Regions from separate parts of the Sporosarcina jeotgali genome, predicted to be linked through region 1. Evidence: riboswitches for the same ligand, from Rfam matches in the RefSeq annotation. Region 1 holds a riboswitch; the other holds the start of a gene.
What was found. A riboswitch is a leader RNA that binds a small molecule or an ion and turns the genes downstream of it on or off. The one in region 1 is predicted to bind S-adenosylmethionine.

Region 1 (4,434 bases):
AGCGTCGATCATTTTCTTTGCAAACTCTTTATAAGAATCGAAAGTCTCTTCATGAGGATTCCCTTTCTCCTCCGGACTATGTCCCGGCAAATCACCTGTAATCACGTCAAATCCCGAAATCCTTAATTGCTGTATCAGCCATGCATACCGCTGATGGTCTTCGTACGCGTTATGTACAATGACAATGACTGCTTTTGCTTGTCCGTCTGCTTCCCATTTCCACATAGCGCTTCCCTCCATTTATATCAATGCTTTAAACTCAATTTGTACATGGTCCTAAAACTTTGATAGGATTATTATACATCAATGCACAACAAGGAGGGCATTTTCATGATTGTTCCGTATAAGGATGTTTGGCCAAACATCGATGAAACCGTTTTTGTAGCTGATTTTGCTGTCATTAGCGGAGATGTCACAATCGGCGCGGATTCGTCTGTTTGGTTTAGTACCGTCATCCGCGGCGACGTTGCACCGACCCGTATCGGTAAACGCGTCAGCATTCAAGACTTATCCTGTCTGCATCAAAGTCCTAACACACCGTTAGTCATAGAAGATGACGTCACAATCGGACATAAAGTTACGTTACATAGCTGTACAATTAAAAAAGGGGCTCTCGTTGGAATGGGTTCTATAATATTAGATGGTGCAGTGGTTGGTGAAGGCGCATTTGTAGGGGCAGGCAGTTTAGTTCCTCCAGGTAAAGTCATTCCCCCTGGTATGTTAGCACTCGGTTCTCCGGCAAAAGTTGTTCGTGAAGTTACAGACGAAGACCGGGCGGATATGGACAGAATCGTTAAGAGCTACGTAGAAAAAGGTCAGTATTACAAACAACTTCAAAATTGAAATGTAAAAAAGAAAAGCAAGGGCGCTTAAATCGGCCCTTGCTTTTTTGTATTTACCCTTTAAGTTGAGTAACTTCTTCTTTCAATGCTGAAGCTTTGTCTGTCCGTTCCCAAGGAAGATCGATATCCGTTCTGCCGAAGTGACCGTAAGCTGCTGTCTGCTTATAAATCGGACGGCGCAGGTCGAGCATCTTGATAATCCCTGCCGGGCGCAGATCGAAATGGTTTCTGACAAGCTCAACAAGACGGCTTTCAGGAATATCACTTGTTCCGAATGTATCAACAGAAATCGAAACAGGCTTCGCCACACCGATTGCATACGCCAGCTGTACTTCACAGCGATCCGCAAGACCTGCAGCGACTAAGTTTTTAGCAACATAACGTGCTGCGTAAGATGCTGAACGGTCAACTTTGGTTGCGTCTTTACCAGAAAACGCACCTCCCCCATGCCGAGCATAGCCTCCGTACGTATCAACGATGATTTTACGTCCAGTTAAACCAGCGTCCCCTTGTGGACCTCCAATCACAAAACGCCCAGATGGGTTGATGAAGTATTTTGTTTCTTCATCCAGTAAGTTCTTCGGTACGACAGAGTCAATCACGTGCTGTTTGACTTCACGCTGCAATTGCTCCAGTGTCACTTCAGGATGATGCTGTGTAGAAATAACAATCGTATCCACACGGATGGGTTCGTTCTTTTCATTATATTCAATCGTTACTTGTGTTTTCCCATCCGGACGTAAGTAGTCAAGTGTTTCTTCTTTCCGCACTTTTGTAAGCTGACGTGAAAGTTTGTGCGCAAGGCTGATTGGCAGAGGCATCAATTCCTCTGTTTCGTTACACGCATATCCAAACATGAGTCCCTGGTCGCCAGCACCAATTGCTTCTAATTCTTCGTCATCCATTTGGCCTTCACGTGCTTCAAGCGCACGATCGACGCTGGCTGCGATGTCCGGTGATTGTTCATCAATAGATGTCAGTACGGAAGACGTTTCGTAATCGAATCCGTATTTCGCACGTGTGTAGCCAATTTCCTTTACGGTTTCTCGAACCACTTTCGGAATATCGACATACGTAGTTGTCGTAATTTCTCCAATCACGAGAACTAATCCTGTTGTAATTGTCGTTTCACACGCAACGCGTGCGTTCGGGTCTTCCTCGATAATCGCATCCAGAATTGCATCTGAAATTTGGTCGCACATCTTATCAGGATGGCCTTCTGTTACCGACTCAGATGTAAACAGTCGTCGATTTGTCATATGATTTCCTCCTTCAGCCGCAAGTCTCCTTACAGCGAACTCGTGATACGGTACTCTCGTTTTCCCAGTTTTCGTCCCGCGCCTGAAGAGAAGCGACGTTCAACGTTCACAAGGATAAAGGCAAACAATAGAAAAAGCCCTCCACTCACGTATTGCATACATGAGGAAAGGCATGAGTTTCATAGGCACCTTTCACTCTTATCGTCCAGGGTTTCCCCCTGCTCCAGGTTTGGCACCTTTTCATAGACAAGGACGTCTATGCAGGTTGCCGGGCATCATAGGGCCTGTCCCTCCGCCGACTCGGGATAAGAGTATCCGTTCATCTATCTATGCTACGAGAAAATAGAGCTATTGTCAATTTTTTTGTTGTTCTCACTTGAGTTTTGAATTAGTATAGTTTATTATTCTTAATGTGTTATACTAATTCAAAATAAGACAGCCCCAACACGGGCAATAATGAAAAGGACGGTATCTACCTATGATTTCAGCGAAAATAGATAATGGACTCAAAGAACTTCTTTCTGGAACTAATATTACATTACAGCCCTCTGTACCTGTATTAGTCGAAAAAGCAGTTTCCCGCGGTGAGGCGAAGCTTTCAGCAGATGGAGCCGTTACAGCGCAAACCGGGAAGTATACCGGCCGTTCCCCTAAAGATCGTTACATAACTGAAGAAGCGGCTTCAAAAGATAAGATTGACTGGGGTTCTGTCAATCGTCCAATTTCAGAAGATCACTTCGACAACCTATATAAGAAGGTTTTGAACCACCTTCAAACAAAAGAAGAACTATTTGTATTTAAAGGATTTGCAGGAGCTGACAAAGCTTCACAACTTTCTATTCAAGTTATCAACGAATTTGCGTGGCAGAACCTGTTCGTGCATCAGCTCTTCATCCGCCCTACTGAAGAAGAATTGAAAATGCACGAAGCACAATTCACAATCCTGGCTGCACCTTCGTTCAAAGCAGATCCTGCTGTTGACGGTACGGACACTGAAACATTTGTCATCATTTCACTCGAAAAACGTATTGTGTTAATCGGCGGTACTGAATACGCAGGAGAAATGAAGAAATCGATTTTCTCTGTCATGAACTACCTGCTTCCTGAGAACGGCATTCTTTCCATGCACTGTTCAGCAAACGTTGGGGAAAAAGGCGATGCAGCTCTATTCTTCGGCTTGTCAGGTACAGGTAAAACAACGCTTTCTGCTGATGCAAACCGCAAACTCATCGGTGATGATGAGCACGGTTGGTCAGATCATGGAATCTTTAACATTGAAGGCGGATGCTACGCGAAGTGCATCCATTTGTCACCAGAAAAAGAACCTGAGATCTTCGGTGCCATTCAATTCGGGACAGTTTTAGAAAACGTGGTACTCGATACAGAGTCACGCGTGCCCGATTATGATGATACAACTTTAACTGAAAATACACGCGCTGCTTATCCAATTGAGAACATTGACAATATCGTGCTTCCATCAGTTGCTGGACACCCGGAAACGATCATCTTCCTAACTGCTGATGCGTTCGGCGTGCTGCCTCCAATCTCGAAATTGACGAAAGAACAAGCGATGTATCATTTCCTAAGCGGATTCACATCGAAACTTGCGGGTACTGAACGTGGAATCACATCACCAGAAGCAACATTCTCTACATGCTTCGGTTCACCATTCCTGCCGCTTCCGGCAACAGTATATGCAGATATGCTAGGCAAGAAAATCGATGAGCACGGTTCACGTGTATTCCTTGTAAACACTGGCTGGACCGGCGGTGTCTATGGCGTTGGTAAACGTATGGACTTGAAGCACACACGCACAATGGTTCGCGCAGCACTTTCTGGAGAATTAGATGATGTTGAAACAGAAACTTCTGCTACATTCGGCCTTCAGATTCCTAAGCAAATCCAGGGTGTTCCAAGTGAAGTGCTGAACCCTCGCAATGCTTGGAGCGATGCATCCGAATATGATGCAAAAGCAAAAGAGCTATCACAGCTTTTCAAAGACAACTTCAAAAAGTTTGACCAAGTTTCTGAAGAGATTCTTCAAAAGGGCGGTCCAATTATTTAATAGCACGAAAAAGAACCTTCCTAATCCCGGAAGGTTCTTTTTTTACGGCTGCGCTCTCATCCAATTTGTCAGATCCCTGACGATCTTAGCATTGTGCCAGGATGGGAAGTGATGGGTATAATCTTGGAAATACCACGTTTCGGTGGTTTTCTGGTGTTTCCGAAGTGCATCTTCCAGCATAATGGCTTGTTCAAACGACACGTTTTCATCTTTCATTCCATGAATGATGAGTACCGGCGCGTCAATTTCTTCCACCCTGAATAACGCT
Region 2 (4,434 bases), 370 kb from region 1:
GCATCTCCTTCCCTTGGCGTTTGTTCAAACGGGACAGCGGTGTAACATCGGCAGCCCCGTCGCCAAACTTTGTAAAGAATCCTGTAATGGCTTCTGCTGCATGATCCGTACCGATTACTGCGCAATGATGGAACGCCGCCATTGAAAACTGTACTTTCATGCGTTCTCTCGCTTTTTCATTCCCTTTTTCAAAATCGGATAAGGAAATGCCGGCTGCGTCCAATGCACGTCGGCTGGCATCTACTGCTTCTTTAATATTCACTGTATACGTAGCAGAAGGCTTTATAAAACGCAGAGCGTCTTGGCAATCTTCCTCATCGAATTGCGTACCGTATGGCAATCGGACTGCAACAAACTTATAGCGGTCAGTCGAGAGTTCTTCATTCAATTCATCAACTGCCATCTGCGCGAGCTTTCCAGCTAACGTTGAATCCTGACCTCCTGAAATCCCAAGAACATAGCCTTCTAAAAACGTATTTTTCTTTAAATACGCTTTTAGAAAATCTACAGAAACCCGAACCTCTTTTTGCGGATCAATCTTTGGCAGCACGTGCAACTCATGAATAATTTGCTGTTGTAATTCATTCATTTCCGGTCCCTCCTATTCGTGGATGAAGTCACTTACCATTTCCTGGACTTCTTGAATGTTTTTCATCTTATTGTCCCAGCATTTCTGACTCAAATCGACTGGATATTCTTCAGGGTTAAGTGAGCGTTTGTATTCATCCCATAACAGATCCAAGTTATCTTTTGCATACTGCCGGATTTCTAAAGTTGGCGGGACGTCATAGATGACTTGTCCGTGATCAACCACTTTTTCATGAAGGTTCCTAGCTTCAAAATTCGTTACAAACTTTGAGATAAACGTATGGACGGGATGGAACATTTTAATGCGCTTTTCGGCATTCGGATCTTCATCATACATAGTGATGTAGTCTCCTTCAGCTTTCCCATTTTCTTTATCAATAATCCGATACAATTTCTTACGTCCCGGTGTCGTCACTTTCTCTGCATTGGAAGAAATTTTGATGGTGTCGACCATTTCACCATTCTCTCCTTCAATCGCAACAAGTTTGTAAACAGCACCAAGCGCAGGCTGGTCATATGCGGTAATGAGTTTTGTGCCAATCCCCCAAATGTCGACTTGCGCCCCTTGTGCTTTCAAGTTAAGGATCGTGTACTCATCCAAATCATTCGATACCACGATTTTCGCATCTTCGAATCCTGCTTCGTCCAGCATACGGCGTGCTTCTTTCGATAAAAACGCGATATCCCCGCTGTCTAAGCGAATACCTATGAAGTTGATTTTGTCGCCGAGTTCTTTAGCCACTTTAATAGCTGTTGGAACGCCGATTTTCAGCGTGTTGTACGTATCTACAAGGAACACACAATCACGATGCCGCTTTGCATACGAGTGAAACGCTTTGTACTCGCTCTTATAGGCTTGTACCAGGGAGTGAGCATGGGTACCGCTAGCTTGGATGCCGAATAATTTACCCGCGCGGACGTTGCTAGTCGCTTCCACACCGCCAATAACCGCAGCACGCGCCCCCCAAACCGCCGCGTCCATTTCGTGCGCACGGCGGCTTCCGAATTCCATGACCATTTCATCTTTCACCACTTGCTTGATACGAGAAGCCTTAGTCGCAATTAACGTCTGGTAATTAACGATATTCAAGAGCGCTGTTTCAATAAGCTGTGCTTCAGCCAGCGTCGTTTCAACCCGCATGATCGGTTCGTTTCCGAATACCGCTTCTCCTTCTTTCATGGAATAGAGATCCCCAGTAAAACGAACGTCTTTCAAATACTCAAGAAAGTCCTCTTTATAATGCAATTCATTTTTTAAATAAGCGATATCGCTATCAGTAAATTTCAGATCACGTAAATAATCCAGCACGCGCTCAAGTCCTGCAAAAATGGCATACCCATTTCCGAATGGCAGTTTTCTGAAATACAGCTCGAAAATCGCCTTCTTGTTATGAATGCCTTCCGCCCAGTACGTTTCCATCATATTGATCTGATATAAATCTGTATGTAATGCCAAGCTATCATCCGTATAGTTTGTGCTCACACTAATTCGCCTCTTCCAAATAGGTTATGTAGATCGTTTATAACTGTGCTTTACCCGTTTTTCCAACAACTCTACCCTCAAAAAATTTTACTGCACATTTCTACCCGCAATCGCTTTCATTTGCAAGCGCAAATAAAAGCTCAGGTAACATCTTCTGAAGAATTTCCAAACTATAGACAAGTATATCAAATTCCCCAGAGAAAGAAATCATCAGAGCACTATTGCAATCAACATTCAAGCGTGATACTATCAGAATAATCACTTTACAAATAATTCAATACTTTCTTATCAAGAGAGACGGAGGGACTGGCCCTGTGATGTCTCAGCAACCTGCCCTAATGGCCGAGGTGCTAATTCCAGGAGGTGCATAAGCATCTCTAAAGATGAGAGCTGACTTCATGCGGATTGCATAGAAGGCCCTCTTAAGGTTTATCGAGGGCCTTCTTTTTGTATATAATAGCCGGAATTCGGCACAAAAAGGCGGGATTGAGATGACAACACAAACACAAACAGATTTGCTGGCTGCACTGACTGCATTGAAGGCAAAAGAATGGGTGGACCTCACTCATACATTCGGACCGGATTCTCCTCACTTCTTCATGTTTGAAGACGCTGAGTTCAAAACACTGTTTAACCATGACTATGGTTTCTTTGCACAGCAATTCAGCTTTGCAGGTCAGTACGGAACGCATATCGATGCCCCTATTCACTTCGTGCGGGATACACGCTTTTTAGAGGAACTGGAGTTAAAAGAGCTTGTGCTTCCTTTAGTCGTCGTAGATAAATCCAAAGAAGCAGAAGCAGACCATGACTTTACGTGCTCAAAGGATGACTTGCTGGCGTTCGAAAAAGAACACGGACCCATCGAATCGGATACATTCGTAGCACTTCGGACCGATTGGAGTAAACGCTGGCCCGACGCAGAACGTTTTTGCAACAAAGATGATGAGGGGAATAATCGAATTCCAGGCTGGGGCTTGGATGCCTTAACGTTCCTTTTTGAAGAACGCGGTGTAAAGGCAGTCGGCCACGAGACATTCGATACCGATTCTGCGGCAGACTTTAGAAAAAACGGTGCGCTCCATGGAGAGTACTATGTACTTGAACAAGATACGTATCAAGTGGAACTTTTAACGAATCTAGACAAACTTCCAGCAAAAGGCGCTGTCATTTTCAACGTCGTTCCAAAGCCTGAAAAGGCATCCGGATTTCCGGTACGCTCTTTCGCCATTCTTCCTTAACAAAAAAGAGGCTGGGACACAACCAGTCAGATTGAAGCAAAAAAAGCGAGTGTTCACCGATTTTTGGTGAGCACTCGCTTTTTTTCTCGTATTCTTTCCGTTTTCTGATGCCTGAATGTTGTTTATGGCCGTGTATTTCCTCAAATTCACGGCCATGAATGCGAAGCCCAGTTCATTTTTCACCTTATCATTTCCCCGCACAGAGAAACGAGTGAACGCCAAATTCGCCTTCAGAAATCCAAAAACTGGTTCTACGTCGATTTTCCGTTGACCGTAGAGTGAACCTGTTTTCTCTTCTGAAAGCTTCGCTCGAATGATTGTTTTATGCATTTCCCATTTTTCATTGATATACAATTTCCGGTTGTTGCCTTCCTGCGCTTTCGTACAAAGGGAGCGCAATGGGCAATCGGAACAATCGTCGCATTCATACGCTTTGTATTCGCGTGTGAATCCGTATTTGTCGGTTCGTTTTGAAAAATGGCTAAATCCTAGCCTGCGGCCATTCGGACAAGTGTAGGAATCCGCTTCCTCATCATAAGCCCAGTTCATTGTGTTGAACGGATCTTCTTTGTATTTCTTTGTCTTTTCCTTCCGATACTGATTATAGGTGATCAATGGTGTACGCTTTCTGTTTTCAAGGATATCTCCATAGTTCTGTTCACTGCCATAACCAGCATCTGCGACTATGTACTCCGGCAGCTCGAAATAGTCTTTCTCGATGAGATTAAGAAACGGGATGAGTGTTCGTGTATCCGTTGGGTTTGGGTAGATATCGTAAGCAAGCGCATACTGTCCTTCGGTTGCCACTTGCACATTGTAGCCTGCCTTGAGCTGGCCATTACTCATATGATCCTCCTTCATCCTCATGAAGGTGGCGTCATGATCCGTCTTGGAATAGCTGTTACGGTCTCCAAAAATCGCCATGTCGATCCGGTATTTCTCTTTGCGTTGTAAAAAATCCTGGAACTTTTTTCGATACTGTTTTGGTTCCTTGCGTTGCGACCGCAGCTCTTTTCGAACTTCTGTATCGTCGCTTTCTTCAATTTTTTCATCGTAGGTCTGTACCGTATCTTCCAGCTTGTTGAGGATGTTGGACAGTTCGTTCGTGGTAAGCTCGTCCGA

Region 2: it holds a riboswitch for S-adenosylmethionine, as region 1 does, so the genes downstream of both, PGH26_RS12755 (cyclase family protein) here and metK (methionine adenosyltransferase) in region 1, are expected to answer to the same signal.

Annotation. Positions count from the first base shown of each region.
Region 1 covers NZ_CP116341.1:2,161,723-2,166,156, forward strand. The annotation lists gene PGH26_RS10650 (alpha/beta hydrolase) at 1-225, opposite strand, end outside; gene PGH26_RS10655 (gamma carbonic anhydrase) at 331-843, shown strand; gene metK (methionine adenosyltransferase) at 896-2,101, opposite strand; SAM riboswitch class I at 2,297-2,413, opposite strand; gene pckA (phosphoenolpyruvate carboxykinase (ATP)) at 2,580-4,166, shown strand; gene PGH26_RS10670 (alpha/beta hydrolase family protein) at 4,209-4,434, opposite strand, start outside.
Region 2 covers NZ_CP116341.1:2,528,916-2,533,349, forward strand. The annotation lists gene nadE (NAD(+) synthase) at 1-589, opposite strand, end outside; gene PGH26_RS12750 (nicotinate phosphoribosyltransferase) at 602-2,071, opposite strand; SAM riboswitch class I at 2,354-2,461, shown strand; gene PGH26_RS12755 (cyclase family protein) at 2,563-3,312, shown strand; gene PGH26_RS12760 (IS1182 family transposase) at 3,211-4,434, opposite strand, start outside.